One region of the Paenibacillus sp. CB74 genome, then DNA from elsewhere that is predicted to be linked to it. Evidence: riboswitches for the same ligand, from Rfam matches in the RefSeq annotation. Region 1 holds a riboswitch; the other holds the start of a gene.
What was found. A riboswitch is a leader RNA that binds a small molecule or an ion and turns the genes downstream of it on or off. The one in region 1 is predicted to bind FMN.
Positions count from the first base shown of each region.

Region 2: linked by a shared signal. The riboswitch ahead of ribD (bifunctional diaminohydroxyphosphoribosylaminopyrimidine deaminase/5-amino-6-(5-phosphoribosylamino)uracil reductase RibD) and the one ahead of ACX9NY_RS06340 (DMT family transporter) in region 1 are both predicted to bind FMN.

Region 1 covers NZ_CM146009.1:1,373,326-1,379,918, forward strand. The annotation lists gene ACX9NY_RS06315 (amino acid permease) at 1-361, shown strand, start outside; gene ACX9NY_RS06320 (YqcI/YcgG family protein) at 364-1,125, opposite strand; gene ACX9NY_RS06325 (LysE family transporter) at 1,208-1,834, opposite strand; gene ACX9NY_RS06330 (urea carboxylase-associated family protein) at 1,973-2,581, opposite strand; gene ACX9NY_RS06335 (amidase) at 2,636-4,132, opposite strand; gene ACX9NY_RS06340 (DMT family transporter) at 4,464-5,444, opposite strand; FMN riboswitch at 5,589-5,742, opposite strand; gene ACX9NY_RS06345 (DinB family protein) at 5,827-6,327, opposite strand; gene ACX9NY_RS06350 (CGNR zinc finger domain-containing protein) at 6,471-6,593, shown strand, end outside.
Region 2 covers NZ_CM146009.1:904,612-911,204, reverse strand. The annotation lists gene ACX9NY_RS04185 (segregation and condensation protein A) at 1-743, opposite strand, end outside; gene ribH (6,7-dimethyl-8-ribityllumazine synthase) at 848-1,315, opposite strand; gene ACX9NY_RS04175 (bifunctional 3,4-dihydroxy-2-butanone-4-phosphate synthase/GTP cyclohydrolase II) at 1,418-2,650, opposite strand; gene ribE (riboflavin synthase) at 2,682-3,350, opposite strand; gene ribD (bifunctional diaminohydroxyphosphoribosylaminopyrimidine deaminase/5-amino-6-(5-phosphoribosylamino)uracil reductase RibD) at 3,377-4,480, opposite strand; FMN riboswitch at 4,800-4,966, opposite strand; gene ACX9NY_RS04160 (hypothetical protein) at 5,157-6,461, opposite strand.

The sequences.
Region 1 (6,593 bases):
ACTTCAGGCATTGTGTTGCACAGCGGCCGGATTGCTTTTGTCTACGTTGATGGCATTATGGATGCCCAAGAGTCTTTTTGAATATGTGACGACAGCAGGTAGTCTGGTCTTGATGTATACATGGCTACTTATCTGCATCACATACATTAAGAAATTGAAGCCTGTGAAATGGAATCGCATCAAAGTATGGATTGCCATGGTATTCATTGTGGCTGCTGTGGCCGGAACAGCGATGGAAAAAGCCAGCAGAACGGGTCTGCTGGCAAGTGTGGGACTTGTCGTATTTCTTGGGATCATCACATATATTGTTCACAAAGTACGTGGCTCCAAATCGGCACAATCTTCACCATCCAGACCTTAGGATTATTTCGTGAACTTACCTAAAGCTTGCTTCATCCGCATGAAAGGACATTTGGAAGGTGTCTGCTCATCATCAGGCAAGAAATACTGTTTCCATTCCAGATTATCCTGCTGACCATACCACATCAGTGAAGGGTGAGCAGGTACAGCATCATACGCAGCGAGACGTTTGCGAATCAAAGTTTTCATTTTACGGCCTAGTGGCGTGTTGTCGTTAATGGATTCGAATACCCATCGTGGTTGAAAGGCAAACATGAGATAAGGAAAGTGCCGACTAGCTCGGAGTTCATGTGCTGGAGTCGCACAGAAACAAAAATATGGCTCTCCGCCAAAGCAAAACTCCCATGATGAATCATGAGGATCAGTTGAAATATGTTCAGGCCACGGCTCGGTATCGTGTGAACTTACCCGATTAAGCATTTGCCAGAATAACGTCTGATATTGCTCTACCGTTGTATGCTCTTTCAGATCATTTGGCGTATCACAGATCACAACCATCGAAGCGTATTGACCGGTATCTCTGGAAATAGGACCATACTGTCTGAGCAGATCGGCCATATCTACAGCAGCCTGTTCTGAACGAGGGTCACACGTAAAGCCGTATCTCAAATGTCCTGACAGAAATCCCATTCGTCCAGGTACACACGGATACGTGTTATTTTCATCGGCGATCATCTTGGCAAATTGCGAATAAGCGTCCTGCTGCCAAGATGGAAGACGCTCATATAAATTATTTATTTCGTCGGCACTATACAGCTCCGCCATGAATACCCAACTCCATTCCACATGATACCGTTACAGTATTAATGTGAGGGAAGTTGGGTGACTGTCCAGCCTGATTTTATTGTCAGAAAAAAATGGAACGCACGGCTTCGTACCCGAAATATAAACCAAATCCGATCAGGCAGATTCCCGAAATGATGGAGATCCAGCGCAATACATTCTCACTACTATGTTTGTGGAATCGGCTGGCCATGCCAGCCATAATGACATCCCACACCAGGATACCAATGAATATGCCTGAACTGTAGAGCAGCAAATGGGCCGTGTCGGTATGCTTCACAGTCGTCGCAAGAATGGAGCCGTAGATCCCGAGCCAAAACAAAATATTAAGTGGATTGGACAGGGCCATCAAAAAGCCGGATATAAAAGATTTCTGAACAGTGGCCTCCGCAGTAGATGTACCTTGAATCCCCTGTTTCAGCTTCGAGAGCGTTTCCACTCCCGTGTAAATCAGAATAAAACTGCCAAATGACCAGAGAAAAGAGCGCATGAACGGCGTGTCCAGAAAATGGGCAACCCCAAAGTAAATCAGCAGCATATACACCAGATCCGCAAACATGGCACCGAGCCCCAAAATCCATGCATGCATGAATCCATGTCGGGCTCCACGGTCGAGTTGGGCGGCGTTAATCGGACCGATTGGAGCGGACAATGATATTCCCAGAATAATATAACTGAACAGTACAGACATAAACACGTTCACTCCTTAACGGGTTCGATGAATTGTACCAGTCGTCACAGAACATGGGTACAAGTCATCGTATTCCCGCAAGGAGTGAATTAGAACAAGCTGCTTTTTATCGTATTGCGTCAAGGCCTAGTTATTCTGTTAAAGTTCCACATCCAATTGGATTGGGGTGCAGTTGTAGCCGTTGCAAGAGCTTTCTTCACAAGGACAAGCGGAGAGCCCAATCGTGAGATCCATTAATGCCTCCATCTCGATATAATCCCCCGCACGAGAATCGGGAGCTACAACATCAATCTTGCCTTCACTGTCTACAACGGACTTCATAAACAAATTAAAGGGATAGTGTTGATCCGGTGGTAAGATCCCAAAAGGTTCCAGTGCCGTGTTCAGATTGTGGTAACAACTGGCGTGGTCCTTTTTATCGTATAACACCTCATACATCTCTGGACGACAAGCGGAGTTGAAGAAATCATGTACCCCAACGGTGTCACGAACAATCTTAAGTATTGGTTGATATTGATTGGAATACACATACTGTCCCGGTTTAATTCGGTAAGTACGCAATACGTCCATGGTCACACCGGGGTCCAAGCGATGGTTGGCATCTGTAGCATCGTACGCCACAAAATCAATAACTTGTTGTCCCTCAAGATCCGTTATGCGTAGTAAGGAACCTTTGCTTACTTTCAGAGCATATCCCGTTTTGGCAGGGATACGATAAGACTGTTTATGGCGCTGATTCGTATTCATCCGTCACATTCCTCCGCTACTTTTTGTTTTCAGTATGCGGAGCAGATGAAGTTTTCATGCTGGAAAAAGTGGATTACCTTTCATCCCGATCCAGAGATCCGACTGTTCAAGCTGTGCAGCCAGATGTAATAACCAATCTTCACGTCCCTTGGTTGCCATCACTTGAACACCCATGGGCAAACCCTCAGGTGTGAGATGCAGAGGTACACTTATCGCAGGCTGGCCGGTCAGATTCGCAAGCTGGGTGAAAGGTGTATACGTAAGACTGGGCTCGAACATTTCATAGATGAGTTGTTGTTGCTGAGTCTTGTCCAACTCACTAATCCGCATCAAGTTACGGATCTGTTCGTCATGAGGTGTTAATTCTCCAATCTTAGGCGCAGAAAAAGCATTAACAGGTGTGACGTAGAAGTCATAACGCTCAAACAAGATAGACATCTGAGCTGCGGCTACATCCCATTCAGCTAAACTATGTACAAATTCTGCTGCGGACACCTTTTTGCCAGCTTCAGCCAGAACCCAGGATTCAATCTCCATATCATCGGAGGTCAGAGCCCGGCCCATGGAGCGTTCCATGGAAGAGATCATCGCGGCCATCTCTCCACTGTTCATCATGTAATAGTTCTCCATTAATCTGACGCCGTTGACTGGACTCAGCTTTTCTTCAACATGATGACCTTGGCCTTCCAACCAGCGAACGAGCTTGAATACAGACTCCTTGGCTTCTGGACTGACAGGTGTACCTACAGGCGAATCCGTTGTGTATGCAATTTTCAGTTTGCGTTGATGTGGATAGCTCATATCTGCCAAGTAACTGCCTGGAAAGAGTGGCGCATGAAACGCAGCTTCAGGCTGTATGATTTGTAAAGTATCCAGCAATGCAGCACTGTCCCGAACCGAGCGAGAGAGGGCAAAATCAATCGATGCGCCTTGCCATTGACGACCAACTCCCGGTCCTACAGGAGTGCGCCCGCGGGTTGGCTTCAATCCAAACAATCCGCTAAAGGAAGCTGGGATACGAATCGAACCGCCTCCGTCACTGGCTCCAGCCAGGGGAACAATACCCGAAGCTACAGCGGCAGCGGCACCACCGCTTGATCCACCTGGCGAGTGGTTGATATTCCAGGGATTGCGACTTGGACCATGGAGGCGGGGCTCTGTAATATTTTTCAAGCCAAACTCGGGCGTGTTCGTATGTCCTATGATGATAAAACCCGCATCACGGAGTCGAGTGACAAAATTGGAATTGCGTAATGCCCGATGCTCGCTGAACAGACGGGAGCCTGAAGTCAGAAGTTCACCTTCCAAGGATTGCGAGATATCTTTCAGGAGCAGGGGCACACCGCTAAAAGGTTGTTCTCCAGGGCGAACCAAGCTTGCTTCCTCCCGTGCGCGAGTTTCGTATGTACGAATAACCGCATTGAGTTGCGGATTCACTTCTTCAAGGCGTGCAAACGCCGCTTCCAGCAATTCAACCGGGGATACTTCCCGGGATCGGATCAGTTCAGCCAAACCTACGGCGTCGTAGGAGGTATATGAGAATGAAGACATGATGATCGTTCCTCTCTGAATATAATTCATCTGTTTATTCCATATGTCATCGTACCACCGGATTGGACAAAAGACAAAACATAGAAGAGACGTAGTGCAATGATTTGCATATTCAATATGTGGTTGAAGGGAAAAGAGGGGAGGAGTTTCGATATAAGTTGCGATATCGAAATAAAACAGGGGGTTAGTAGCTCGTCTTACTCATTGAAAAAATGATTTAGTCATATCAATGGAATGGAAATGAAAAAGCCATTGCTCATCTAATCCGATGTACAATGGCTTTCTTTTAAAATTTGATAATTATTGATCTATATGTGATGCGGATATTACCTTACTCTGTTCGCAGCTTTGGTGCGGCATCGGCCACAGTGGATGATCTTTCTTGCTGTTTGGAAATGGCAAAGAGGGCAACCCAGATCAAGATGAAACCAAGCAACTGCTCCCATGTAATCAGTGTACGGAAAGCGATCCAGTTCACCAACACACCTGCCATCGGGAAGCTAAGCTCTGCGAGTGTTGCAACAGAAGCTTTGGTTGACGACAGACCTTTGTAATACAGCAGAAGACTTAGCAAACCTGGTAACAATGCCTGACCAAGAATATTGAGGATAACAGCAGTCTGTTCACCCGTTCCGGATGGAAACGTCCATGCCGCACCTTCGTTCCACGTCATAAAAATCAGGAGTGGGAGGGCAACGACAAAGCGAAGGGAGGTGACGGTTTCGTAACGCGCCTGTCCCAGCATCAATCGTCCCATAACGGTTGAACCTCCCCATAAGGCAGCAGCCCCAAGGGATAACAAGCTTCCAGCATGAATCCAGTTGTCCCAGTTACCTAATGGCAATGTGAAGCCGAATGTGAGCAGATACGTTCCTGCTAATGCGATGAAGAACAATCCACCGAAGCGACGTGGTAACGTCTCTTTCAATAACAGCTTAGCCAGCACGATAGCGAAGAGTGGTTGCATTTTTTGCAATAAAAGAACCGTGTTCGGATCATTATGCGTAAGTGCCATGGTGAACAACACCGTTGCGAGAGCTGAACCTCCCCATGAGATAAAGATCACAGCAATCCAGTGGCGAGCACGCAGGTTTTTCAGATCAGCCCGAAATTTCCACAGCACAGGAATGGCGATCAGACTGACGATGATATGTTCCACCAGTACAATCTGCGTGGATGTCATCGTATTTAGCAAAATAATGCGGAAGAGTGGGTCGACACCCCATAAAGCGGCGCCGAGAACTACAAGCCAGAATCCGGTATTACTTCGTTCCTTGCGGTAAACAGGTGATGCTGCTGATGTCTTTTCCATATTCAGGACTCCTTCGTCAGAACACGGAATCTTCAGTTGGCAAAATCGACAAAAGCCCCCGTTTCGGTATATACCAAATAAACGGGGGCTCATCCAAGGACATGCGTCAGGAAAGAAGCCTTCCCGTGAACGGCATGTCAATGTGTTGATCTTCTCTCATCCGGACTGTACCGTCGGCCTTGGATTCACACCAAGTCAGTCGCTAAATGTCCTTTGTTAAGAACAAATAGCGAGTCGCGGGCTGGTTCCGAAGAACATCACCGCCGGTTGGGAATTGCACCCTACCCCGAAGATCCTATTCAATTATATAGTGTGTTGAACAAGCTGTAACATTATTAAGTTCATCTTATTCCTGTAAGCGCTAGCAGTTCAAGCATTTTTTTTAGAAAACGATTTTCCAGCTTCCTTGCTGTCTGCGAAGCAGCACAATCTGTCCTGCGTGATAGGCATCGTGAAGTATCCAGCGGGCAAGTTCGTGTGCCCATTTCTCTTCAGAGTCCATATAAGCAGCTTCAAGGTCTGATTCTTCAAGTGCAGCCAATTGATCTCGCAACTGTTGGGCTAATCGAGTTGTACTCTTCATCAGTGTATTCCATCCGGCTGTGTCCGTTGCATCCCCAGGATTGCCAAACGTGTATTCATTGGAGTCTACCGCTGGAAGGGTAGGTTCTTTACCTTGCATGCGACATAATAAGCGATGATTGTAATAATACATATGGTTAACCAACTGCCAGATGCTTAATCCACCTGAGGGTGGAATCCAGGCTGCTTGCTCTGCTGTAAGACCTTCCAAAGACTTCGACAAAGGTACAATCCAATTGCATTGATCCCATGTATCATCCTTTTGAATCAGTAACACATCTAATGCTGTTGTTTTCGTCATTGCCGTTCCTCCTTGAGTATTATTGTGATGTATGACGTAACTAGCTAAAACTGATTAATGAGGTTACACTTAATATAACACATCAAAGACAGAGTGTAACCACCTTTATTGAATTAAGATGGTTACACTAAACGGAGGTAGACATGGACAGACTTTGGACTGATTTTGTAAACAGCGATTATCACGATTGGCGTGGGGGAGATCGATCGGAGGACAGGCTCGGGAAGGCGAACTGGCAGCAAGAATTTCTGGATCGATGGCAACTT
Region 2 (6,593 bases), 470 kb from region 1:
ATAACGATATCCTCAAACAACCGTTCCTGATAACAGACAATCTGCTTCATCTTCATCAGTTCCAGCACCGCCAGAAAAGTGACAACAATCTCATGGCGATAGATATGCTCATCCATCAATTTGGAGAATAACAGTCTGCCTCCCGGCCCCATACTTTCCAAAGCGCCGATGACATCCCGTATCCGGTCCTTAACCGAAATCTCATCCCGTTTGATACGGGTTACGGTTGTACGCTTCTCAGCCTTGCGTAGCGCCATCTGAAATGCTGCAATCAGGTCAGAGGTATGTAATCCCTCAACCGGGTTCGAAGGAGCTTCTACAGGCATATAAGGGCGCAGATCCTCGGGCTCTTTGGAAAATATAAGGCTGCGTTCCCACTCACGTTCATGAAGATGTCGCGCAATTCCCTTGTACTTGCGATATTCTATCAGACGTGCAATGAGCTCTGCACGTGGATCATAATCTTCTTCTTCCATAAAATCATAATCCTCGAAGTCTTCAATTACCGGTGGTTTGGGCAGTAGAAGTTTGCTCTTGATCGACAGCAGTGTAGCAGCCATGACCAGAAATTCACTTGTAATATCCAGTTCCAGTTCCTGCATCGAATGCAGATACGCCATGTATTGATCGGTAATATCGCTGATGGGAATATCCTGGATATGAATTTCAGCCTTGTCAATCAGGTGAAGCAGCAGATCCAAAGGCCCTTCAAAAGTCTCCAGTTTGTATGTAACTACCGTCACTAGACGAATCCTCCCGCCAGAAAAATACAAAACCCTGCCAAGCCGTCCGAATCCGGTCTCCCGTCTTCGTCTGCGCATAGCAGGGCACTACTATTAAATAAGCACTATTTTAGCTGTTTCGTCAAGTTTGCCATCTCAATTGCCGCCGTAGCTGCATCCCAACCTTTGTTACCCGCCTTGGTTCCGGCACGTTCAATCGCTTGTTCAATATTTTCTGTCGTAACCAATCCGAAGATCGTAGGCACGCCAGTTTTCAGGTTAATTGCTGCTACCCCTTTAGCCATCTCGTTGCACACATAATCGTAATGTGTAGTTGATCCACGGATAACGGTTCCCAGGGTAATCACTGCATCATACTTGCCGCTCTCTGCCATCTTCTGCGCAATCAAAGGGATTTCGAACGCTCCTGGAACCCAGGCTACATCTACTTCATCATCCTGCACACCGTGACGTTTGAATGCATCGAGCGCTGCGCTAAGCAATTTACTGGTGATAAATTCGTTGAAACGTCCAACGACAACTCCATATCTGGATCCTTCTGATACTAAATGTCCTTCGAAAAATTGTGGCATTCAAATCATCTCCCTAACGGTATAATGTAATGTAAGTAACGGAAATTCCTAAGTAATCAATTCCATAAATTACATGGTGAACGTTGTTCATCTAAAACGCATTTACTGTTCGTTCTGCTCGATATCATCAAACTTGAGCATATGCCCCAGCTTGGCTTGCTTCGTATGAAGATACACCGTATTGTCCTCGTTCTCTTTCATTTCGATCGCAACACGCTCTACGACTTCAAGTCCATATCCTTCAAGACCTTTAATTTTACGAGGATTATTGGTTAGCAGTCTGATCTGACGAACCCCAAGGTCTTTCAGAATTTGGGCGCCAATTCCATAATCACGCAAGTCGGCAGCAAATCCCAGCTTCAGGTTTGCATCCACCGTATCCAGACCTTCCTCTTGCAGCTTGTAAGCTTTGAGTTTGTTGATGAGTCCAATGCCTCGACCTTCCTGTCTCATATAAAGCAGTACGCCGTTGCCTTCTTCATTGATCTGTTTGAGTGCCGCATCAAACTGAGGACCACAGTCACAACGATGGGAATGGAATACATCGCCTGTCAGACATTCAGAGTGTACCCGTACAAGTACAGGTTTGGAACCATCAATCTCACCTTTAACCAGAGCCACATGTTCCTTGTTGTCTACAGCATTTGTATAGGCCACTGCTTGAAACTCGCCAAAGTCTGTTGGCATACGTACAGCCACTTCACGTTGAACCAGCTGTTCTTTTTCATTACGGTAACGAATCATGTCCTGAATACTGATCAGCTTCAGATCATGTTTGCGGGCAATCTCCTGCAGATCCGGAAGTCTGGCCATTGTGCCATCTTCCTTAATCACTTCACAGATAACGCCTGCGGGATACGAACCACACATAATGGCCAAATCTACTGCCGCTTCTGTGTGGCCCGCACGACGAAGTACACCGCCGTCTTTTGCAATCAGCGGGAACATGTGACCAGGCTTACGGAAGTCCCCGGCTTTCGCCTCAGGATCGATCAGACCTTTCACAGTAATAGAGCGTTCATGTGCCGAGATACCGGTTGTGGTATCTTTGTGGTCCACAGAGACCGTGAAGGCAGTTCCGTGGAAATCCGTATTTTGTTGAACCATTGGTTTCAAGTTAAGTTCATCCGCACGTTGTTGTGTAATCGGAACACAGACCAGACCTCTACCTTCAGTAATCATGAAATTAATGACTTCAGGTGTCGCCTTTTCAGCCAAAGCGATAAAATCGCCTTCATTCTCCCGATCTTCATCATCCACAACAATGACGGGTTTGCCACGCATGAGATCATATATGGCTGCTTCTATCGTGTCCAAAATGGATTGTTCTGACATTGTCCCACCTCCAGTTTATTTCTTTCTCTATTTATGCAAATCCGTGATTGGCGAGAAAATCTTCACTGATACTGCGCGGCTTGCCAGCACCCGTCTCTCGATGTCCTCTCCCATACTGGAGCAGATGATCCACATATTTGCCCAAAATATCGCATTCGATATTAATGGTATCCCCTGTCTTTTTCACATTTAGTACAGTTTCACCAATGGTATGCGGGATAATGGAAACCGTGAATGCGGTATCCGATGTATGGACAACGGTCAAGCTAATGCCATCCAGTGTAACCGATCCTTTGGGGATCAGGTATTTGAACAACTGGTGATCATCCGGCTTGATCTCAAACACAATCGCATTCTGATCACGTGTTATACTGCCAATCACTCCAGTACCATCGACATGGCCCTGAACGATATGTCCGCCAAAACGGCCACCGGATTGCATGGCCCGCTCCAGATTAACTTTACTGCCGGATTGCAGCTGACTGAGATTGGTATGGCGATACGTTTCAGGCATGACATCGGCGGTAAAGCCGCCACCTTCCAACGTTGTCGCAGTTAAACATACTCCGTTCACTGCTACACTATCACCTATCTTCAGATCGTCCATGATGGCGGAAGCTCCGATATTCAGGACCATCGCTTCGCCTTTCCGACCAATACGCCGGATCTGACCAACTTCTTCCACCAAACCGGTAAACATGCTGCCGCCTCCCTTGTTTAATTTATTTATTCAGGCCACACCGGAATACCGCCAATGCTGATATTATCTCCAACTTGTTCGATCTCCAACTGATTCAATTGAATTGCCTGATTCATACGTTCCACACCCTCGAAGCGGAAACTGCCAGGTGTATCATAACCGCCTACAATCTTAGGAGCGATAAACATGAGCAGTCGATCGACCAACCGTGCCTCCAGCATCGCTCCATTCAGAGTGCCTCCGCCTTCAAGCAAAATCGAACCAATCTCACGCTCACCCAACTTGCTAAGTCCGTTTAACAGATCCACACGTGGTCCAGGACCACAGCGGATAATTTCAACACCGTAGGCTTCCAAACGTTCAGCAGCTTCAGGACTGGCTTCGTCTGTTGTCAATACCCATGTTGGAGCAAGACCATCCTTAACCATTTTGGAACCTACTGGAAGACGCAACTTGGAATCCACCACGATTCGTACCGGGCTGATGCCTTCCACTTGCAAGCGGGTTGTAAGCTCCGGATTATCTGCGATCACCGTGTCGACACCAACCATAATGCCTTGGTGACGATGACGAAGGGCATGCACAATCTCACGAGCGGACTCGTTGGAGATCCACTTACTGTCTCCGCTGCGAGTGGCAATTTTCCCATCCAAAGTCGTAGCCGTTTTCAGTGTCACGAAAGGAAGGCCTGTTGTAATAAATTTAATGAATTTTTCATTCATGCGTCTTCCACGCTCACGCAGTACGCCAACTTCAACTTCAATGCCTTGTTGACGAAGCATGCTTATGCCTCTGCCGGATACTTGCGGATTTGGATCTTCACAACATACCACAACACGTTTTACCTTTTCATGAATCAGGCGTTCACTGCAAGGTGGCGTCTTGCCATAATGACTGCAGGGCTCAAGTGTAACGTATACCGTACTGCCTTCTGCATCGCTGCCCGCCATGTTCAGTGCATGTACCTCCGCATGACCGGTTCCACGTTTCAGATGGCTCCCAAGGCCTACAATACGCCCCTCTTTCACAACCACACATCCAACAACCGGATTAATTCCCGTCTGTCCCTGTGCTCGTTCCGCCATATCTAGTGCCAGTGCCATATAAAATTCATCATTGATCATTTCCAAATCCGTTCACCCCGCGGTTTAAAGTCTTGTTTATTAAAAAATCCCCGTCGAACAACCGTTCGATGGGGATGATGAGAGACAAATGTCAACAACAGGAGTCAAATGGATACAGCACGCCAACACTTTGCCCAAAACTTCATTTCGGGCAAGTGAAAATAGACACATACCTTAATGAACATCAATTACAGGTAAAGAGCTTTATCGTGTGGCATATGTATGGAACTGTCCGGCCTAACCGGATCTTCCCTGCACAGTGAATGACAAACACATCGTGACTGTACAGCCAACTCCTGCTGAATGCAAACCTGTTAGGTCTGCACCTCTCCTTCTCCCATCCAGACTATACTGTCGGTTCTGGAATTACACCAGATCAGCCATCTGCCACAGGCAGACAGGTCACGGACTTTGCATCAAGTGCTGGACATGTGTCCTTACACTCCCTGCATCACCGCCGGTAGGGAATTGCACCCTGCCCTGAAGGATTGCTTTCGTTATTAATTGGATGTTAGCACTTTAATGCCAAAAAATCAATTGTTTTTTGTTCCTTTTTGTCACATACTAACTTTTAATAAGCTAAGATACAGCAAAAAAAACCGCATCTCACTAAGAGACACGATTTTTAAGTTTTTAGATTTTAGATTTTAGTTTACATCCTTCTCAGTTCCATCACAGCATTCTACATATCAGGAAAACACCAACGCACCATATGCTTCAAATCTTTGGCATTGTGAAAGGGCAAGCGGTCAGGTTCTGGCAGCGGCGAACTGGGAAGCGGAATACCTCTCGCAACTCTTCTGACCCAACTTGTGGAATCGATCGCGATAGCCGAGCATTGCCAGCGTCCAGTCGTCCTCGGTCGAAACGTTCTCTGCAAATCGGTTTTTCCCGGCATGTCAGGAAAGACACCATCGAGATATTCAACGATAACGCGTTTGTCTCTGACTTCATGACAGTATACCGTCACCCATACACCTTCCCTGACCCGAACAGCATACACATCTCCAGCTTCTGCCTCCCCTGTGCCTGCATCAGGAGATTTCTTTGGCACTTTCCCTCGAACACTTCTCATCTTCTCCAATGCTCCCAGGATCGTTTCCTTTACAGGTGGACTCTCTTCAGGCTTATCCGCAAGAGATATATTACTCAGATCAAAATCATGGAATATCTTGTTCAGGTTGTTCTCATTGATTCCGATAGATGAGTCCCACCACGCCAGAGGCGCCTGTACCTCAACCCGCACATTGGGGCGCGCGTCACGCTGTATGTAAGAAGTAAATTCCGTGATCATTCCGGGATGTTCCGGCGTATCCAGTATGCCAATCAGAGCTAATGTCTCAAGCAAGTCACGATAGGCATATTCCTTTTGTGTAGGCAAAAGACGTTCCTTCTTGAGTGCTATTGCTGCTTTGCTGTAGCGTGTTTTTGGAGGTAATTGGCGCAGCACCGTTAACACCGCACGGAGTGTACAGCGGTCGTAATCATTAGGTATTGGAAGCTCCTGCGCGGCAGCTAGCTCTCGGAGTGCCAGTACTTGCCCAAAGGGATCACCATCCAAAGGTGTTCCATTGGTCATGCGCCAATACCATTGCAACGTCGAGTCGGTTGCTTGATCTACGCTTAATCCGCAGATCTGACAAGTACTCGAAGATGGATATGGCGTGTGTTCATGGCTTGGCATACCGCTTGCAATAAGCTTGCCCGTAATCAGCGAGCGCCAGATCATGGGTGCTGACCACATCGATGCGACAAAGGCCTGTGCTGCTTCATTTATCGTCCATTGATTTGCAAGTTGTTTCAGCTCACTGATCGTTTCATCATGCCCCGGACGTACAAACCTGTTCGGTTCATGCCCCGCTGTCTCAAGCGCTTCTAAATCCGGTGTGGATATACTCTGAGAAACATCATGTCGGGATGCCTGTAGTTCCTCGTCCCATCGTGTGGGTCCGCTATAGACTTGTTTTAACAAACGTAATTGATCCACTGTATTCAAAGGTTCTTCATCCTCCCTTGTCGCTTCGTCTAACGACAGAATAACCCCATGCCAGAACTTTCGCCAGATCCATTATGCTCATTTTGCACTATTTCATGATGAAAATAAAAAAAGTGCTTCTAT